3 regions of the Microbulbifer sp. MCCC 1A16149 genome follow, and region 3 is predicted to be linked to each of the others. Evidence: predicted binding sites of a transcription regulator. Region 3 holds the regulator's gene; each other region holds the start of a gene.
What was found. Region 3 encodes PhoB, which activates phosphate uptake and scavenging genes when phosphate is short. Its sites were predicted from a motif close to TGTCATAAANNTGTAACA; they were not measured.

Region 1: the regulator PhoB is predicted to act here: its motif matches at 5,163-5,180, upstream of ACONT6_RS14085 (ethylbenzene dehydrogenase-related protein).
Region 2: the regulator PhoB is predicted to act here: its motif matches at 3,268-3,285, upstream of ppk1 (polyphosphate kinase 1).

The regions. Positions count from the first base shown of each region.
Region 1 is NZ_CP185959.1:3,352,282-3,359,154, reverse strand. Features, by position in the region: gene ACONT6_RS14100 (sugar MFS transporter) at 1-217, shown strand, start outside; gene ACONT6_RS14095 (DNRLRE domain-containing protein) at 317-2,812, opposite strand; gene ACONT6_RS14090 (DUF1566 domain-containing protein) at 2,892-3,581, opposite strand; gene ACONT6_RS14085 (ethylbenzene dehydrogenase-related protein) at 3,578-5,125, opposite strand; gene ACONT6_RS14080 (YdcH family protein) at 5,278-5,529, opposite strand; gene ACONT6_RS14075 (TonB-dependent siderophore receptor) at 5,728-6,873, shown strand, end outside.
Region 2 is NZ_CP185959.1:526,944-533,816, reverse strand. Features, by position in the region: gene ACONT6_RS02200 (AraC family transcriptional regulator ligand-binding domain-containing protein) at 1-491, shown strand, start outside; gene ACONT6_RS02195 (hypothetical protein) at 528-1,049, shown strand; gene ppk1 (polyphosphate kinase 1) at 1,071-3,140, opposite strand; gene ACONT6_RS02185 (Ppx/GppA phosphatase family protein) at 3,295-4,785, shown strand; gene ACONT6_RS02180 (protein adenylyltransferase SelO) at 4,793-6,283, shown strand; gene ACONT6_RS02175 (endo-1,4-beta-xylanase) at 6,677-6,873, opposite strand, start outside.
Region 3 is NZ_CP185959.1:4,088,735-4,095,607, reverse strand. Features, by position in the region: gene phoR (phosphate regulon sensor histidine kinase PhoR) at 1-965, opposite strand, end outside; gene phoB (phosphate regulon transcriptional regulator PhoB) at 1,201-1,905, opposite strand; gene ubiA (4-hydroxybenzoate octaprenyltransferase) at 2,037-2,918, opposite strand; gene ACONT6_RS16930 (chorismate--pyruvate lyase family protein) at 2,937-3,512, opposite strand; gene ACONT6_RS16925 (dicarboxylate/amino acid:cation symporter) at 3,698-5,008, shown strand; gene ACONT6_RS16920 (hypothetical protein) at 5,102-5,782, opposite strand; gene ACONT6_RS16915 (hypothetical protein) at 6,053-6,736, opposite strand.

The DNA.
Region 1 (6,873 bases), 740 kb from region 3:
CGTCTGGCCACTGGCCCTGGAGGGGCTGGGACGCTTTACCGCGCAGGGTTCTGCTCTGTTGATTATGGGGATTGCCGGCGGCGCGATTATTCCACTGGTGTTTGGCAAGCTGTCTGAAAACGCGGGCACTTTCCTGAGTGGCTACTGGGTGGCACTTCCCTGCTATCTTTTTATTCTTTTCTACGCATTGAAAGGGCACAAGATGCGCGCGTGGTAAGTGGGTTTTGTTTCTTATAGATTCATCCGGTTTTTTCTTTGACCTGATTAGAAAAGGGCTTCCTATGGAAGCCCTTTTTTATGTGATTTTCCAGCGAGGTCAGTCGCCACAGTACCCTTGTAACCGCAGCAGCGGACCCTGTCCGGTTTCTTTGGACGTCATGTCGACCCCATTACTGCCGGACTGGGAGGCAATGACCAGTCCGGTGTTATTGCCGAGCCAGGTTTCCACAATGCCGGAGGCGAGCAGGTCAATCTGGTGACTGCCAGTGACGGAGGGCACAAAGCTGGCCAGTTGTGATCCGAGCACCACACTGCCACCGACGCTGTTCCAGGTTGCGGACTCTTCCTGCCAGTCTGCGGTGGCCCGGTAAATACCGTAGGTATTCCCGGAGCGATCGGTTACGTTCAGTTCCAGTTGGGCCTGGGTAAATCTGGAGCAGTTCTCTATGCCTGTCAGATCAAATTTGACCAGGGTGTAGAGCTCCCCGTACTGGCGATCACTGCCATCGGCCAGCAGTCCATCGCTGCTGCCATCAAAGTTGCTCGCGCCCTGTGCCGAGCCGACGAATACGTCGTCCGATGCAGCCTGCACAAATTGCTGGCTGCTGCCGGAACCGGAAGAGCTGCCCGAGCTTGAGGAACTGCCCGAGGAACTACTGGAGGAGCTACTCGACGAACTGCCGCCGCAATCGGCGTCGACGGTCAGTACCGGCGCGGTACCGGTTTCTTTGGAGGTCATATCCACACCGTCACTACCACCGAGTGAGGCGATCACCAGTCCGTGGTTGCCACCGCCCAGCCAGCTCTCAATGACATTGCCTGCGAGCGCAACCTGACGCAGTTCGGTGGTGGATGGGGTAAAGCTGGCGACCTGGCTGCCGAGCATGCCGCTGCCACCAATATTGCCCCAAGTCGCGGACTCTTCCTGCCAGTCACTGGCCGCCAGGTAAACGCCGAAGCTGCTGTTGGAGTAGTTTGTGACATTCAATTCCAGGGTGACATTGCTGAAGCTGCTGCAGCTGGCGATATCGTCCAGGTCAAATTTCACCAGGGTCATCATCTGGCCGTAGGCGGAATCGCTGGCATCGGCCAGCAGGCCTTCATTGCTGCCGTCGTAGTTGGTCGAAGTGTAGTTGGCGGTGACAAATACATCGTCGCTAGCGGTCAGTGCTGTGGCTTGCCCACCTGAGCCGCTACCGGAGGAACCACCGGATGAGCTGCTGGAGCTACTGCCTGGATTGGTCCCGATCACGCTGCGGTTACTGGCGTTGCGAGTCAGGCTCATCGATTCGCCCACCTGGTTTGCACTCCACCAGTTGATGTTGCCGGGCAGTACCAGCGAATCGGCAGCGCGCTCGGCGCGGCTCAGGGTGCTGGCGGAGGTGTTGAACTGCGCGGTGCGCACGACCACTTCCTCACCGCTCACCTGAATTACCTTGAACTGCTGGATACTGGCGAGATCAATAGTCCAGGATTTGGGATCGTTGGCGGAGCGCGCCGGCGCTCCCCAGCTACCTTCGCCCACGTACACGGTGCCGCCGTTGCCGGTCGCTGCAAAGCCGTTGCCATCCGGGATCAATGCTTCGGTGAGTTTGGTCATGTGGGTGTCCGACTCCACCACCAGGTTGATCGCATTGTCGTAAAAGTCCTGCGCCCACCAGCTGTGCAGAATGGTGTTTTCCGATTTACCGGAGTAGTGCGGAAACATGGGCTTGTGATACTGGGCAAAACGCCACTGGGCGCTGCTGCCATAGGCAACCAGGTCGCTCTGCAGCCAGCTGTTCATGGCGCTGGCATAGGAAGACCAGCCGCTGTTTTTGAACTGGCTGTTGAGGGTGTAAACACGCAGCAGCGGGGATACCTGCACGGCACCGTAGGTGTCATCCGGATTGCAGTTGCCGTCGCCGTCGAAATCCACACCGAACACCTGGCACAGGGTGAAGTAGTTGTTGTCTTCGTGATTGCCGTGGGTGGGAATCAGCGGGTAAATGCGCTGGTAGTTGTAGCCATCGATCTGGTCGCTGGAGTAGGTCAGCTCCCAGTCATCGAGAAACGCGCGCATCTGCGATGCGCTGTTGGCATCGGTAAAGTCGCCGCCGTGCATCACCGCCAGTGGGCGGATTTTTGCCAGCAACTGGTTGCCCTGGCGGCGCGTGGTATGGCCGGTGCGGGTATCCCCTCCGGCGACGACCACAAACGGGTCATTGTTTTGTGGCGCAGTGCGGAACCAGAAACGATCGCCACAGCCATCCTGGTCACACACGCGATAGAAAATTTCTGCGTCCGCTGTGAGGTTTTGCAGACGCACGAAATGGCTGACCACACTGCCGTCAAAGGTACGGGTGGCATCGACACCGGCTGTGGACCAGCCGCTCTCATCGGTGGTGTAGCCATAGCTTACGTAAGGATTATTGCTGCTGCCGTCGGGAGAAAAGCCGATTACGGCGCTGTCGCGACCATCGCTATCCCATACCAGCCGGTGATGCTTGGTGGCCGCATTGGCGTCTGCGACAGATAGCCCTGCGAGCACCGCAGCACAGGCGGTACTGCGTGCGATCCTGGCCCATAGATTACTACCCAGAAAGTTGTTCATGGGAAAACTGTCCTGTTTAAGGATTATTGTGGGGCGAATTGGTTTGGAAAATGTACTGCACGGAAGAGTGTGCGAGCGCTTAGTGACAGCTTTTTGAATTCCTAGCCACCAGGCGCACAAATGCCGCATTGCGGTGCGGAAGTGTGACCTGTTGCCCTTCCACAAAACTGACCGCTTCGGCGCCGCTTCCCAAATACTGGTAAACACCCTGCAAAAGCTTTCCGGAGTCCGCGGTCCAGTAATCCCCGCGCTTGGTCCTCGGGAAAAACGCGGTATTGATGGCCGGCTGACCCGCTTTGCTGTCTGCATATACCAGAGTGCGCAGTTCGGTTGCGCTTGGCAGTCGCCAGCTATTTTCTCCACATAGCTGCTGCACGCGGATGCGACGGATCAGGTCGGCGGTATCGCAGCGGTCCGGTTCAAAGTAGCAGTCGCCAAGGTTCGGGGAGCCTGCCGCCGGTAGCGGCATTGCGTCCTGTATTGCGGCAGCGGCCGTGAATCCTGTTTCCGCTTCCCGGTACCAGGAGTAGGTCCAGAGACCGTCGTGAATACTTTCATCGTCGGTTTTGACCTCCCACAACAGGCCGGTGTTTGTGTCACATACACAGGACCAGGGGCCGGACCAGGGAGCAAGCGCTTCGCCGCGGTTATTTATTTTTACCAGGTGATACGGCTGGGGTTTCGGGGCGGCCGGTTGCTTGAGGAATACAGCCAGACACAAAACCAGCGGCAGACCAGTAACGACGAAGGTGCGTTGCCAGCGGTTCATTGGGCGAACGCCAGGCGAATGGCACGGGTGTGCCGGGTGTGGGCAATCTGCGCGCGGTCAAAGGCGGAAACCCACAGGCAGATACCGTCGCCGATAGGGACATCCAGCGATGAGCCGGTTACCAGGCTGCGCGCCATTTCCAGTGTCCAGTATCCCCCATGCCAGCGCGCCCGCGCGCGCACGTCGGCGCGGTCGCCTTCAAACCGGTTGGAGTTGTACAGCACCGAGGGCATGACGCTGCCCGTGGGAATTCCGGCATCGGCCGCTTCGGTATACGGCTGATAATCGAACCAGGGAATAACCCACGGGTTGTGCCCGGCATTGGACAGCGCAGCCAACTGCTCCGGGCTTTGCGGCAGCCGCTTGGGGGTAATGCTGTCGCGCCGGTACCACTGCCAGTTCATCACATAGGCGCCGGACTCCTTGCCATCCTGCTGGTAACCCGCGGTATAGCGGCGCTCGCCGGCGCGGGGGTGGTCTGCCGGGCCGATAAAATTGTCGTCGGCCAGATACATATCGTTGGTGCGCACGGCTTTCCAGTGCCACAGGTCGTGCAGCTGGCCATCGCTGCTGTAGTGGTAGCCCTTTCCGTGCCAGTTGGCCGGTTTATCCGGCAATGGCTTGCGGCCCAGATGTGCGGTGCCCGCGGCGCCAAACGCGCAGTTGGGAGAGAGCAGTACCGCGAACTTGTCCTCGTAATGGCGCACTTCATTGAACTGATGGAATCCATCCTGCTGCACCTGCCAGCCGTTGTCGGTTTTCAACAGGGGCAGGTGCGCCAGGCTTTTATCCCGGTCGCGCCAGCGGGCCAGCAGGAAAAACTCCGTACCATTGCTCAGTGCACGCAGGGTCACGTCGGTAGCGCCGTTATCAAAGTTGGCACCGCCATCGGTATTCACTGTAATAGAGCGGGCGGCTTGCCACTGGGGCTCATCGGCGTTGCCGTCGATATGGATATGGTCACTCGGGGGGATGCTTGCTACTTCGAGCGGGTAATGACTTTGCTGGCTGGCCAGCTGCCACGTGATTGCGAGCAAGGGGAGTGCAGCAAGAGCACCGATGCCCAGGCGCACTCGCGCGGGAAGCACAATGTGGAAAAGCGCCGAACGCCCCCAGCGAATCAGGTAGAGTCCCCCGTGTCCCAGCAGGTATAGGCCCATACCTAGGGCGCAGAAAAAGTGGATATCGCGGGTGGTGCTGCCAGCGTTAAAAAACATCAGCCAGCCGCTGGCAAGCGAGCCTGCCAATACCGGGTAACCGGCACGAATAATGGCTCTGTGCCATCCGCACCAGAGTGGACGCTTCTTTTGGCTGGTATTTCTGAAGCGGAAAATCAGATACAGCAGGACGCAGAGGGAAATGGTGAGGGCGCTAAAAAAATGCAGCTGATGTACTGCGCCCTGTGGCAGCAGTTCTTCGAACTCGGCGACCAGCGGACGCTGCAGGGTGGCGATACGCAGTCCAGTGAACAGGCTGCACAGCACTGCGAGCATCGCAGCGCTGTGCAGCAGTATCCAGTTCAGGCTCTTGCGCTCGGGAGTCACTTTGCCGCCTCAAATAAGGAGCAGCTTAGACGTATCCCGTGGCAGATTTATGAATTGCGCGCCCGCTAGAACCTTGCGCGTAGAACCTTGCGCGAGGTTACCCAGTACGCGCTAGGGATCGACGCGCATTGTCCCAGGCGCAGTCGGCTTGTTCAGGCCGAGCCGTTTTCCCGAACGATCTGCTGGTACAGCCGGTCCTTCATGTGTGCCCGGCGTATCTTTAACTGATTGAAGTGATTGTCATCGGTGGCTACCCCTCGTTCTTCGAGCCCTCGTATTTCCTTATCCAGCTTGTGGTAATTGTCGCTGGTGGAACGGAACTCGAGGTCGTCCTCGCGCAGGTGCCGAATGGTCTGGGCGAATTTGGGGAAATCGGCTTCCAGTGCGTGAGAGGGTATTGCCATTGATGTATCTCCAGTAGGTTGGTGGAAATTTAATCGTTACAGGTAAAAGTCTAGCTGTTGATTCCGATGTCAGCGGGGCTGCCGGCAGAGTTCCCACATGCTTAACTAAAGCTAAATGATAATAAGTTGCATTTGCGTAGATGCTTCTCTAGAATCCCGTTCCAAATTCATGGGGTCATCTTCTGGGGATATACAAAGATGCAATCAGAACAGCACATGTTTGCGCGTACTCTGCTGGCAACTGCTCTTATCGCGGCGGGCAGCGCCAGCGCCGACGACAAATCTAATGTAGTGGAAAACGTAGAAGTCGTGGGGGAACAGGCGGAGTCCTACCTGATAGACGGGGCAGACACCGCTACCGGTCTGGGGCTGTCGATCATGGATACGCCACAGTCCGTGTCCGCTATCGGCAGCACCCAGCTGGATGACTTCAATATGTACAACCTGAACGACGCGCTGCTGGCAGTGCCGGGCATTCAGGTTGAGAGCGTCGAAACTGACCGTACCTACTATTCCTCGCGCGGCTTCGATGTCACCAACTTCCAGGTTGACGGTGTGGGCCTGCCGGCTACCTACGGCAACCGCAACGGCCAGACCGATACTTCCATCTACGAGAGCATCCAGGTAGTGCGCGGGGCCAATGGCCTGATGAGTGGCGCCGGTAACCCGTCTGCCACCGTGAATATGGTGCGCAAGCGTCCCACCGACGATCTGCAGATGTCGTTCAGTGCCATCGCCGGCTCCTGGAGTAGTCTGCGTCTGGAGAGCGATGTCTCCGGCACCCTGACCGACGGCCTGCGCGGCCGCCTGGTAATGACCAAGGAAGACGCTGATTCCTACCTGGATTACTACGCCACCGACAAATCCGTAGCCTACGGCGCCCTGGAAAAAGATCTGGGTGAGTCGACCCTGCTAACGCTCGGCGCCAGCTACCAGAGCAGCCTCGCCGACAGTCCCATGTGGGGCGCGTTGCCGCTGGTGTACTCCGACGGTACTGCCACTGACTACGATGTGTCCGCGAGCACCTCGGCCAAGTGGGCCTACTGGGACAACATCGAGAAAGAAGTTTTCGCCGAGCTGAAGCATGAGCTTGCCAACGGCTGGGAAGTGAAGGGCTACTACAGCACCGCGGATATCGAAGGCGACAGCGACCTGCTGTACATGTACAGCCTGCCGGATCGCGAAACCAACGAAGGCCTGATCGGCTACGCCAGCAAGTACACCCTGGACGAGGATCGGCAAGTATTCGACCTGCGCACTTCCGGCACCTACAACCTGCTCGGCCGCGAGCACGACCTGCTGTTTGGTTACAACTGGTCGGAAGGCTCCACCACCGAAGTTTCC
Region 2 (6,873 bases), 960 kb from region 3:
AGCCATCCAGCTACGGCTACTACGACCAGCTGCCCTGCCAGTCCCTGGAATTTGGGCACACGGGATCGAGTATTTCCGGCAGCATCGAGCTGGTGTTCAAACGCTTTCGCCCATTGCGACTGCGCACATATGAGCGCTTGCAGCGGGAGTGTGAGCAAGAGCTGGAATGTTTCGCCGAACGCTTCAGTTTCGCCGAGCGCGTGCGCTGGCACATGCGTTCGCACTTTACCCCGGAACTCGAGCTGAACCAGGTAGCAGAGCAGCTGCAGATTGCACCGCGCAACCTCTCACGGCGGCTGTCTGCAGAGGGCGAGACATTTCGCAAACTACTGCACGAGATCCGTATGGAAATCGCCGTGCACCATCTGCGTCAATCCTGCCTTGCGGTGGAAGAGATTGCGGACTATACGGGTTTCTCCTGCGCGTCCAGCCTGCGCCGCGCAGTAAAAAACTGGAGCGGCAAAACCGCCAATGAACTGCGCATTGGCTGACGCCGGAAAATCAGCGGCTATAGTTAGGAAAGCGGTTTGGTACCGATGGAGGTAGAAGTGCGGTATTTCGGCTGTGATGCCCTGTGCGTCGGCGTGGCAATGTGTAGCCTGGCAATGACCGGCTGTGGCTACCTGCCCAGTGAAATGGAACCCGACCCCAAAGCCGGGGCGCCAAAGGCGGCCGCGGGCGTGAGCATCCACGCTGCCAGCTGCGAGACCCGCGCCAAGGGCTACAAAATCCTGTCCTTCGACGATCTCTACAATTTCACCGACGACCCGCGCCATCCATTTCAGCCCGCCCCCAACCTGCCCGCCAAGTACGACGTGCGCGCCTATGTGTGGGGATACGACAACTGCCTGGAAAAAGGCAGATGTGAGCACGGGGATTACTACTGGCTAATCAAGCGGGGGCCTGAGGGTGATTTCAGTACCTGGGTGGTGACCCCGCAGTTCCCCCGCATCACCATCGAGTCCCGCTGCAAGAACGACCTGAAGGTGGGGCAGCGTTATCGCTTCTCCTTCGATAACGGCAAGCTGGTGGGGTTCAGTAAAAACTGAGCGACAGCAGCGCTCCGCCTGTCACAATTCCCGTTTTTTCAGAAATCGGTAGATCGCATCCTGCGAGCGCACATCGCGCTTGCTGTTGCGGTTGGCGATACGCCCGTTGCTCTGGTCCGCATCCAGCACTCGCGCTTTCTGATTGTCCTGCCACTGCAGTTCCAGAATTTCCATTACGGTCTCCCGGTGCTCGGCCCGCAACAGCGGAAAGGTGACTTCCACCCGGTGGTCCAGATTGCGGGTCATCAAATCCGCGGATGACAGATAGACCTGTTCGTCGCCACCATTGTGGAACGCGTATACCCGCGCATGCTCCAGATACTTATCCACCAGGCTGATGACCTTGAAATTGTCGGAGAGCCCTTTGGTCTGGCACAACAGCGCACACATACTGCGCACGATAATCCGCACCTGAACCCCGGCGGCACCGGCGCGGTACAGGTGCTGGATAATTTCCGAATCCACCAGGTTGTTGCACTTGATGAAAATCTCCGCCGGTTTCCCCGCGGTTGCCGCAATAATCTCCCGGTCGATACACGCCAGCAGGTTCGGGCGGTTGGTGTAGGGCGACATCCAGATATGGTGATAGTCCGGTTGCAGGTGTGGCTGCTGGATAAAATCAAAAACCCGGTACGCGTCCTCTCCCAGTTTTGCATCACTGGAGAGCAGGCTGAAATCACAGTAAAAGCGCGCAGTACTCTCGTTGAAATTACCGGTACCCAGGTGGCTGTAGTAGCGGTCGCGCCCGTTTTCCTCGCGCGCGATGGAAATCAGCTTGCAGTGGACCTTCAGCCCGGGCACCCCATAGATGACATTGACCCCGGCATCGCTCAGTTCGTTGGACCAGTGGATATTGGCCTGTTCGTCGAAGCGCGCCTGCAATTCCACCACCGCAGTCACCTGCTTCTGGTTGCGGACCGCATTGATCAGCGCCGCCACCACCCGCGAGTTCTGCGCCACCCGGTACAGGTTGATGCGTATCTCACGCACCTTGGGATCGATCGCCGCCGAGGCGAGCAGTTTGGTGATCACCCGGAAGTCGTGATACGGGTAATAACACAGGCGGTCGCCCTCCCGCAGCCAGTCGAAAATATTGGCGCTGTCCGGCAGGGTGGGTAGAGGATCGATCTTGCGATAGGTGTGCCGCTTGCTATCCGCGGGAAAGCTCATGAAGTCCTTGGAGTTGTGATAGCGGCCGCCGGGTGTGTAACTGTCATAGCGCCCCATCTTCAGCTTCTTTTTGATCAGCTGCAGTAGCGCTTCCGGCATGGTGGAGTCATAGACCAGCCGCACCGGCTCGGCCTGCTTGCGTTTCTTCAGGGACTTTGCCACCCGGTCGACAATATTCTGGGTAACGTGCTCCCCCAGTTCCAGTTCTGCATCGCGACTGATCTTGAAGGTGTAGGCGGCGGCGTTTTCGATGGGTAGCACATTGCGGAACACATCCACCAGACAGGCGCGGATCACATTGTCGAGTACGATATAGACCTTCTCGTGTCGCTTTTCCCGGTGAGGAATGGCGACAAAGCGCGGCAGGATATCCGTGGGCAATTCCAGCCCGGCGAAGCGCAGTCCCCCGTCCTCAAGCTCCAGATAGATGCCGAAGTAAATACTCGCTTCATTGAGCAGCGGCATGGTATCCCGGTCATCGATGAAAAACGGCTCCAGCTCCGGCAATACCTCGCCGTGGAAATACTCCTCCACGTAGGCGCGCTGATTGTCGGTGAGCTGACGCTCGTTGATGACGTGGATATTGTTCTGCCCAAGGTCCTTAAGCACCTTGGTATAAGCGTGGCCAAAGCGCGCCTGCAAGCGCAGTACCTTTTCATTGATTTGGCCAAGCAGATCGGAAAAGTGCTCCTTTTTCTTGCTCCCCTTGGCAAAAGTGGCCAGCCGCCGTACATCCGCCACCCGTACCCGGTAGAATTCATCCAGATTGTTGGAGAAGATGCCAAGAAAGCGCACCCGTTCAATAATGGGCACGCTCTCGTCTTCCACTTCCTGCAGTACGCGGGCGTTGAAGGAAAGCCAGCTCAGCTCCTTGGGATACAGGGGAATGTCTTTTGCCATACTCTCTACAGCATTCTCCATGGAAAGCGGCTCCGTACGATTCTGTTCCGAACGGAACAGGCCTGTTGGCAGAGCAAAATTATTCGGTTTCAAGCTGATAAGCGCTCTCAAAAGCCATAGGTGATGACTACACAGTTTGCTACATTTTTGTTACGGGAATTTGACAACGATTAAGATGACAGCCGATAACGCCGCTGATACCAGCCATGAACGCTACGCCGCCCTCGACCTTGGCTCCAACAGTTTCCACCTGCTGCTGGCTGAATTTCGCGATCAGCGGATGGTGCGCCTGCATACCGACCGCGCCATGGTGCGTCTGGCCGAGGGGCTCGACAGCGAGCGGAATCTGGCACCGGACGTCGCCGAGCGCGCACTGGAGGCCCTGCGTCGGTTCGCACCGGTGATCCAGGAGCTGCCGTTGGACAATGTGCGGGTGGTGGGTACCAATACCCTGCGCGCCGCCAGTACCCGTGCAGATGGATTCCTGGAGGCAGCGGAATCCATTCTCGGCGCTCCCATTGAAATCATTTCCGGCATCGAGGAAGCGCGCCTGATCTATTCCGGCGTGATGGCCGCGGCAGAGGGAACACCGAGCCTGCGCTGTGTCATCGATATCGGCGGCGGCTCCACGGAACTGGTACGCGGCGTGGAAACCCCCAAGTTGCTGCAAAGTGTCAGTATGGGCTGTGTCGCCTTCAACCGCCGCTTTTTTGACAGCGGAAAAATCGATGCGGGCAAGCGCAACAATTTTGTGCGCGCCCGTCGCGCCGCCCAGGCGGAGTTACAGGAACTCCAGCATATGGCGGACGATGCGCTGGTGATGGGGGCATCCGGTACCGTCAAATCCGTATCGCGGGTACTGAACGACGGCGAGCTGCTGCCGATCCTGCGCGACGATCTGGAAAAGCTCGCGGACAAGGTGGCCAACTGCAAGACCGTCGACGCCATCGACCTGCCCCATCTCGACCCGCAACGGCGCCCGGTGTTCGCCGCCGGCCTCGCCATCCTGCACGGTATTTTCCGCGAGCTGGATATCCAACAGATGCATATCTCTCCCTATGCCATTCGCGAAGGCATCGTGCACGACCTCGCCGGCCGCGCCGCCGGTGGCGACCGCCGCGCCGATACCGTGGCGACCCTGATGGAGCACGGAGAAATCGATCCCGAGCAGGCGAGGCGGGTCGCCAATACCGCGCTGCAATTTCTCGGCCAGTTGAACCCTTATTCACAGGTTGCCCAGCGCCGCCTGCTGCACTGGGCGGCAGACCTGCACGAGATCGGCCTGGCTCTTTCCCACAGTAGCTTTCGCAAACTGGGGGCCTATATGATCGAGCACGCGGATATGGCGGGGTTCAGCAAAAGCGAACAGGAAAACCTGGCCTATCTGGTGCGCAATCAGCGCGGGGATATAAAGGCAATCAAGGAGCACTACGGTTTCCACCCCGGTAGCGAACTGCTACTGTGCCTGCGTCTTGCCTGCATCGTGCACCGGGATCATGTAGACCGCAGTATCGACGGCCTGAACCTGTCGGTGGATGGCCCCGGCTACCGCCTGTTGGTCCCAGAAGACTGGATGTACCAGCACCCGGCCATCGAGGACCTGCTGGAACTGGAAGTGGAATGCTGGGAAGACAAAAACATCAAACTGACCGTACAACAGATCTAGGCACCCCGTGAGTAAACCCGCCACCGGCGCAACGTCCCTCAGCAAATTGCACCTGCAGCATCACTTCGCCGACCTGGGCCCGGTGTTCGGCACCCCCACCGCGCCCACGCCGCTGCAGAATCCGCACACCATTCATGTGAATAAATCGGTGATGGCTCTGCTGGGTATAGATCCCGGCGAAGCGGAGCACCCGGAGTGGGCCCTGCTCACCACTGGTGGCCAACTGTTTCCCGGCAGCAAACCTTTCGCGATGAAATACACCGGACACCAGTTCGGCGGTTACAACCCGGACCTGGGAGACGGCCGTGCGTTGTTGCTCGGGGAAGTTGAGCACGATGGCCAACGCTGGGAACTGCACCTGAAAGGCGCGGGTAAAACCCCCTACTCCCGCTTTGGCGACGGCCGCGCAGTGTTGCGCTCGACCATTCGCGAATATCTGGCCGGGGAGGCACTGACTGCACTGGGTATCCGCAGTACCCGCGCACTATCGATTGCGGGTAGTGACGAGCCGGTTGCGCGGGAAAAAATGGAAACCGGTGCGGCGCTGATTCGCGTGGCGCGCAGTCATGTGCGCTTCGGACATTTTGAATACCTGTTTTATACCCGTCAGCTGGAGGCCCAGAAAAAACTGGTCGCTTTTGTGTGTGAGCAGTTTTTGCCGGAGGTATGCGACCAGGCGACGGAGGTCCAGGCTGAAGCCCTGTTGCGGTATACCGTAGCACGCAGTGCGGAGCTGGCGGCGGGCTGGCAGTCTGTGGGGTTCGCCCACGGGGTGTTGAATACGGACAATATGTCGATCATCGGCGATACGTTCGACTTCGGTCCTTACGGTTTCCTCGATGATTACGAGCCGGGCTTTATCTGCAACCATTCGGACCACACCGGCCGCTATGCCTTTGATGCACAGCCGGGGGTGGTTTTGTGGAATCTGAATGCGCTGGCACACGCCTTTTCCTCGCTGCTGGATACGGAAACGCTGAAGGATTGCCTGGGGAAATTCCAGCCGTTGTTGATCGACTACTACGCGGGGTTGATGCGGGCCAAGCTGGGGCTGGCGGTCGAGGACGATGGGGATCAGCAGTTGTGTGCGGATCTGTTGCAGCTGATGGAACACGGGCGGGTGGATTATTCGCTGTTTTTCCGCGCCCTCAGCCACTATTCCGGTGAGCGACCGGCTGCCGCGCTGGAGGTGCTGGTTGCACCGGCACAGCACGAGGCGCTTGCAGATTGGTTGCGACGCTACGACCAGCGGTTGCAAAAGGAGTCCCGCTCCGCCCAGGAACGCAGCAAGGCCATGCTGGCGACGAATCCCAAATTTGTTCTGCGGAACTATCTCGCGCAACGGGTGATTGAAGCGGCGGAAGCCGGGGACTATCAGCCTCTGGCGACTTTTTTTGACTTGCTGCAGTCTCCGTTTGAGGAGCATCCGGGATTTGAAGACTGGGCGGCGGCGCCTTCGGATTCAGGGAAGCATTTGCCTATTAGCTGCTCGTCTTAGGTATTCTTGGTCTTTGATTACTAGCTGGGTTACGGGGCACATTTTATTGGTGCCAGGTGGCGGCGGCGCACTGGGGATCTGTTTTTGAAACCGCCATGAATACATCCCTGTAGGCTGCGTCGGAAACATCCCTGTTTCCGACGCTTTCAAAAACAGATCCCCAGCACTCCCCCTTCATTTTAAATACCGTTACTTCGTTAGCGTTATTTCAAACCGTCCTTGGCTAAATAATATTCCAGGCTATTCGCTAAGGCCTCGCTTGCAGGTACAACCTTCCCAGACCCTATGCGGCCCGGACGGCCGCATCCGAGCCCCCATGGATGGGTTCACGGCGTGTCTGGGAAGGTTGTACCTGCTGGCGAGGCCGCCACAGCGGCAGTTCAGTGCTCTTGGTCAACCCCGCTGAGTAGCAGCTTTCAGACCAGCTACGGAGTAATAAGCCTGCTTAGGCCGTCCCTCACGATCAAACATCAGCGGATAGTTGGTACGCCCAACCACCGGCCAGTCGTTCTTCCAGGATTCCCCGTCAGTCGTGCCCCAGAAAGACACCCGACGAATTTTGTCCCGGTGCTTCAGGAACAGCTTGAACA
Region 3 (6,873 bases):
TCGCCGGCGTCGCCGGTAATCGTGCAGTCCTCGTCGCAGTGCACCGAAATTTCATGGCGCTCACCACTCAGCGAGCGCGCCTCACTTGCCACCCGCTCCATCAGCTCCCGCGGCGACACCCGGTCGCGACCGCTGTCGCGCTCCGAAGTCTCCAGCCGCGCCAGCAGCAACAGATCGTTCACCAGACTGGTCATGCGCACCGTCTGTTCACTCATCTGCCCCAGCGGCCGCTCCCAGTTGCGCGGTGCCTGGCCACTGGCCTGAAGAGTCTCCAGGTAACCGGCGATCACCGTCAGCGGTGTGCGCAACTCGTGGGAAACATTCGCCACAAAATCCCGCCGCATCTGCTCGAGATTGTGCAGCCGGGTCACATCGCGCACGATCACCAGCGCCTCGTCCTGGCCGAAGCGGGTGACTTCCATTTGCAGGATTCGGGAATCATCCCCCGGTGCCGGCAGTGTGATCGGCTCCTGGGTCTTGTTGTTCTGCTCCAGCATGCGCTGGTACATGTGCTCCACAAAACGCGGATCGCGGACAAAGTTGACCAGCGGCTGTCCGGCATCGTCCCCCTGCAGACGCAGCATCTCGCCCGCCGCCGGGTTCCACCAGGCCAGGTTGCCCTCGTCCTCGAGCGCCACAATGCCCTCGCGCAGTGCACTGGTACTGTCCTGTACCCGGCGCAGCATCGAGTGCAGCTTCTGCTTTTCTTTGCGATGGCGGCGTTGCAGCCGGTAAAAATCGTCGGAGATATCGCCCCACACACCGAAACTGGTGGGCGCGGGGCCGCGTCGTCCGTTGGACAGCCAGCGGTCGAACTGACTCTGCTGCCACAGTAGCCAGAACAGGTAGACAGAGAGGCCGGCACAGAGCGCCAGCCACCAGTGGCCGGTAGAAAAACCGAAAATGGTGGTGCCGAGGGCGATGACGATAAAACGCGAGAACTCGCCAATACTGCGATCGAGCATGATGGTTGGGCCATCTTTTTGAGTGGGGAGTCGGAGCAATACTGAAATCGGTAATGCGCAGGACTCTAAGCGAAGGCGGAGCGCCGGGTGCGGGGTTTCAGGATCGTTGGCGACAGGGATGTTGCCGATGAAGCGTACAGGGACGTATTCACAGCGGTCCTGAAATCCCGCACCCGGTGCTCCGCCGCCACCGGGCATTCACATTGGAAGCCCAAATTCTTCCAGGACGGTAGGATTACACCCTTTCCACGGTCTGTACAGAAAAGCGGTAGCCGGTGCCGCGTACAGTCTGGATATAGCGCTCGTGGCCATCGATGGTCAGCGCCTTGCGCAGGCGGCGGATGTGTACATCCACGGTGCGCTCCTCCACATACACATTGCCACCCCACACGTGGTCCAGCAACTGGGTGCGGGTATAGGCGCGCTCTTGGTGAGACAGGAAGAAGGTCAGCAGACGAAACTCCGTCGGCCCCATCTCCACCGGATTGCCATTGATCGTCACGCGGTGGCTGATCGGGTCCAACACCAGACCGCCGGCGGTCAGCGGCTCCTCCGGGGTACTCGGGCCCGCCCGGCGCAATACCGCCTTCAGGCGCGCCACCAGTTCGCGCGGAGAAAACGGCTTGGTGATGTAATCATCTGCACCCGTCTCCAACGCCTTGATCTTGTGATCCTCCTCGCCCTTCGCCGTCAGCATGATGATCGGCAGCGAAGAGGTCAGTTCATCCCGCTTCAGGCGCCGCGCCAGTTCCACCCCGGAGACATCCGGCAGCATCCAGTCGAGCAGGATCAGGTCCGGCTTCTCATCGATGACCAGCGCGTGTGCCGCCTGGGCATTTTCCGCCTCGAGACAGCGGTAATCCGCCATCTCCAGGGCAATTCGCAGCATGTCCCGTACCGGGGCCTCGTCGTCGACTATGAGAATCGTTTTGTTGTGCATCTGCCTGCCGTACCCTAACTGATGAGTGTGTCATCCAACTGACATTCCTTAGAGTGGCCATTTAACGTCACTTTAATGACAAATATATGACAAGTGCCCAACGATCACGAATCTGCAGGAAAACACCGGGTTCAATTGACCAGAAAATGGAGAAAAATCCCGGAAAACACCGCTGCGCCGACCCAGTTGTTATTCAAAAATGCCTTGAAGCAGTTGTCCCGTTCCCGATTCTGCACCAGCCATTGCTGGTAGCCGAAGAGTCCCGCCGCCGCTGCCACTCCGCAGTAGTAGAGTGCACCCAATTCCGCCCGGCTACCCAGCATCAGTAGCGCCAGCACCACCATCACCTGCAGGCTGGCGGTCATCACCTTGTCCATATCGCCGAACAGGATCGCCGTGGATTTCACCCCGATCTTGAGGTCATCGTCCCGATCCACCATGGCGTAAAACGTATCGTAGGCCACGGTCCACAGCAGGTTGGCGGTGAAGAGCAGCCAGGCGACCGCCGGTACCTCATTGGTGGCCGCGGCAAACGCCATCGGAATCCCCATACTGAACGCCGCCCCCAGCACCACCTGCGGCAGGTGGGTATAGCGCTTGGCAAATGGATAGCAGAACGCCAGCGCGAGTGCAGGTAATGACAGCAAAATGGTGAGCTTGTTGGTAGTGAGTACCAGCAGGAAGGCCAGTAGCATCAGGCCGGCAAACAGCAGCAGCGCCCCTTTGGGCGTCGCAGCCCCGGTGGCCAGGGGGCGCTGATTGGTGCGCTTTACATGACCGTCGATGTTGCGGTCTGCAAAGTCGTTGACCGCACATCCCGCCGCGCGGGTCAGGATGACCCCGAGGGTGAACACCGCAAACAGATGGATACCGGGCCAGCCCGCGGCGGCAATCCACAGTGCCCACCAGGTGGGCCACAGAAGCAGCAGGGAGCCGATGGGCCTGTCCAGGCGGGCGAGCTGCCAGTACGGGAGGGCGGCGGGCCAGCGCTGCTGGATCTGTTGGCTGATCATGGGTTTCTCGTCCGTTATTCAGGTCATGGGCGGTTTGTGGGGATTGAAACTGCTCAGGAAAGTCTCTGCAACCAGCAGGGGTTTATCGTGCAGCCAGAAGGTGGAGCGGCGGCCCCAGGCGGTGTTCTCCAGCGAGTCCAGCTCGGGCTGCTGGCTGCGCGGGTTGCGCGCCAGACGATTGAGCACGATGGGACCGCGGCGAATATCCGGTTGGCTGAACAGAAGTTCCCCCAGGGGGCGGTTGTCCAGGCTGCGCAGGTAGCGGGATTTGCCCGCCAGGGTGCGTTCGGGGAGCACACTGCGGGCGTATACCCAGGGCTGCTCGTCGCTGCCGTAGAGCAGCACTTCGCGCACCAGAGCGCGGGTCCTCTCGCGCAGGTTGAGGGCGCGGCGCTCCTCCAGTTGTGGCTGCTGCCAGCCCTGACTCAGGATCTGCACGCTAAACTCACCGTTGCTCAACAGTTTGAGCGCAGCGGTGAGTGAGCCGGGGTGCAGCAGCCACGGCAGCAGGTGCTCCGGAGGCGTGTGTCCGTGCAGGCTCTCGAGGGGCTGTGGGTGCCAGTCACCGATGGCTTCAAAGGGGGAGTGGAACAACGCTGACTCCGCGCAAGCTCAAAAGCGCCATTGTAACCGACCGACGGCCTGGGGAAATGGTCCAGATTTTGCTCCGCTTTCAGCCTGCCGATATAGTGGCGGTCTGTTTGCCGCACTTTGTATGAGTGTGCTGAATTTTTATCGACAATAAATAATCGGCGATCGCCGAAGTAACAGGACGGACCATGGGGCTTACCAAAAAAATCGTTCTGGCCATGATTGCGGGGATCGCGGTTGGCCTGATAAGCAATCTTCTCAATACCAGCCAGGTGCTGGGGCCCGGGATAACCGGTTTTATCAACAACTACCTGACCAATGGCCTGTTCGATATCGTCGGACGGATTTTCATCGCCTCGCTGAAGTTGATGGTGGTGCCGCTGGTACTGGTATCCCTGATCTGCGGTGCCTGTGCGCTGTCTGAAGGCAGCCGTGTGGGGGTACTCGCCGGCAAGACCCTGCTGCTGTACCTGCTGACTACCGCAGCAGCGATCACCCTCGCGCTGGTGCTGGCGCTGGCGATCCAGCCGGGGGTCGGCATGGAACACCTGGCCGGAGATGCGAGCTTTGAACCCAAGGCGTCGCCGTCGCTGTCTGAAGTGATCGTCAACATCTTCCCGACCAACCCGGTGGATGCGATGGCCAAAGGCAATATGCTGCAGATCATCGTGTTTGCCCTGTTGATGGGTTACGCGATTTCCCGCAGCGGCAAGCCGGGACAGCGTATCGCCGGCTTCTTCAACGACCTCAACGAAGTCATCCTGCGCATGGTCGGGGTACTGATGGTGTTTGCGCCTTACGGTGTGTTTGCCCTGCTCGCAACCAAGATTGCGCAGCTCGGCTTTGATGCGATTCCACAGCTGGCGAAATACTTCGGCGTGGTGTTGCTGGCGCTGTTGCTGCATGCGCTCGGGGTCTATCCATTGCTGCTGAAGCTGCTTTCGGGCCTGAGTCCGCTGAAGCTGATCAAGAAAATGCGCCCGGCGATGGTGTTCGCCTTCAGTACCGCATCTTCCGCGGCCACTATCCCGGTTACCCTGCAGACGGTGGAAAAGCGTCTGGGTGTGGATAACAAGGTGGCCTCGTTTACCGTACCTCTTGGTGCAACCATCAATATGGATGGCACTGCGATCATGCAGGGGGTGGCGACGGTATTTATTTCCCAGCTGTACGGGATCGATATCGGCCTGATGGGTTACCTGACGGTCATCCTGACCGCCACCCTCGCATCCATCGGCACCGCCGGTGTGCCCGGAGTTGGCCTGATCATGCTGGCGATGGTGCTGCAGCAGGTTGGCCTGCCGCTTGAGGGTATTGCCATTGTGATGGGTGTGGATCGCCTGCTGGACATGGTGCGCACGGCGGTGAACATCACCGGTGATTCCGTGGTGAGCACCATTGTGGCGAAGAGTGAGGGTGCGCTGAATGAGAGCACGTTCAACGATGACAACTACAACAGTGTGGTCGCGGCCGGCCGGGACGGCACCGCGACATCGTGAGGCCTCTCGGGAAGAGTTCGCCAGGGCTTAAATAAAAAAGGGCGAGTCGCGGTGCGGCTCGCCCTTTCTGTTTGTGGCCTGGAAAACCCGGAATTAAAGCGCTGCCATATCCCGCAGTTCATCTGCCTCCAGGTTGTCCTCCATGGACTCCACCAGTTCTTCTGCCAGTTCGCTGAGGGCGTCCTTGATGGCTTCCTCGGTACTGTCTTCCCCTGTGCGTCCGTCGTGGTAGGTGCGCACCATGTATTTACTGGAAATGTCGAGTTCACCGATGTCGATGCGCTGCTCGCGCAAAGCGGTACCGCTGCGGTTTTTCAGGATGTAGCGAAACTCACCGGAGAGGGCCATATCGCCCTTTTCCAGGTCGTAATCCTTTTTCGGCGTCATGGCACTGAGATGCTTGATGACCCGCAGATTCAGGGCATTTTGCAGGCTCAATACGCCCTCTTCCTTAACCAGCGGGACTTCTTCGTCCTCGAGGTACTCGTACAGCTCGCGCGCGAGCTCGCTGTGCAGGTGCTGGGTGTATTTGCGTACCGCCTGTTGTTTGAGCTCGGCAAGACCGCCGCCTTTACCAGCCTGGGCCAGCATCAGTTGCAGGTTGCCACTAGAGCCGGGCATGGGCACGTCTATCCGGATATCCGTGGGGGCAATAACCAGGCTGGGGGTGGTTGTGTCACCGCCCCAGAAGCCATTCTGGGCAGCGGCCGGCGCGGACAGGCCGATAGTGAACAGACTGGCGAGCGCCAACCTGCGGAGTCCTTGGGTTCTCATGCATCTCTCTCCCTGTTTTGATTTTTATGCCGGGAAGCTATTTGCTATTTGTAAATCGGCGAATGGATTCGCTCTTTATTTATGCGATAACCATCACAGGCTGCCACTTATCGGTGCGGAGAGCAAAAAATTTTCGTGACTTGTGCGTCAGTAGTAGTCGGTTTTGTGCGCGGGGTCTCGGCGGGAATTTGCAAGTTACAGTAGGGGCAGTTGGTCGGTAGGGATTGGGAGGCGCTAGAGAGGTGGCGGGGAATTGAAGCGGGGGCTTGATCAGCCCCCTTTGGCGAGTTCACGCAGGCTGTCTGCTTCCAGGTCGTCTTCGATACGGTCGATGATACGTGCCACCAGTACGTCGACCATTTTCTGCAGCTGCTCCTCGGTATTGTCTTCGGCTTCACCGGCTCCCAGAGGGGTTTTGATCTGGTATTTACCTTTCACGTTGAGGCCGGCGATATCCACCCGTTTTTGTTTCAGCACCAGGCCGCTCGGTGTGTTCAGACTGAAATGGTAGTCGCCGCTGGCACTCAGATTACCCTTCTCCACCTCGAAGTCGCCGCGGTTTTTGAGACCGCTGAGCTGCTTGACCACGGAAATGTCGACGCTGTTGTGCAGGGTGAGGGAATTGTTGTCGGTAATCAGTGCCACTTCTTCGTCGGCAAAGAATTCGCGCAGCGCAGAATCCAGCTTGAAGCGCAGCTGTTCGCTGAAGATGCCAATGGCTTTTTTGCGCACATCGCTGAGACCTTCACTGGATGTGGCCTGGGCGAGTAGCGCATCGAAATCGTTGCCTTGGAGTGGAGTGGGAATTTCCGCGGCGACTTTGGTGTGGGCAATGGTGATATGCGGTGTGGGCTCGTCGCCGCCACCAAAAAAACCTTGTCCCCACGCGGGGCTGCCGATTAGCAGAGCGATCGTGGCTGCAGAGCGCTTGATATATGTGTGCAAGTGGATCATCCGGTATTTCCCGTACTGGTGGTCGGGAGTTGGTGGGCCGGGTAAGCCCTTTTTACTGAGGCTGCCACTGCTGGCACAGGAGTGCAAAATTATTGGTGACCGAAAATGACTAATCGGTCTGGCTATCGAGTGGCGCA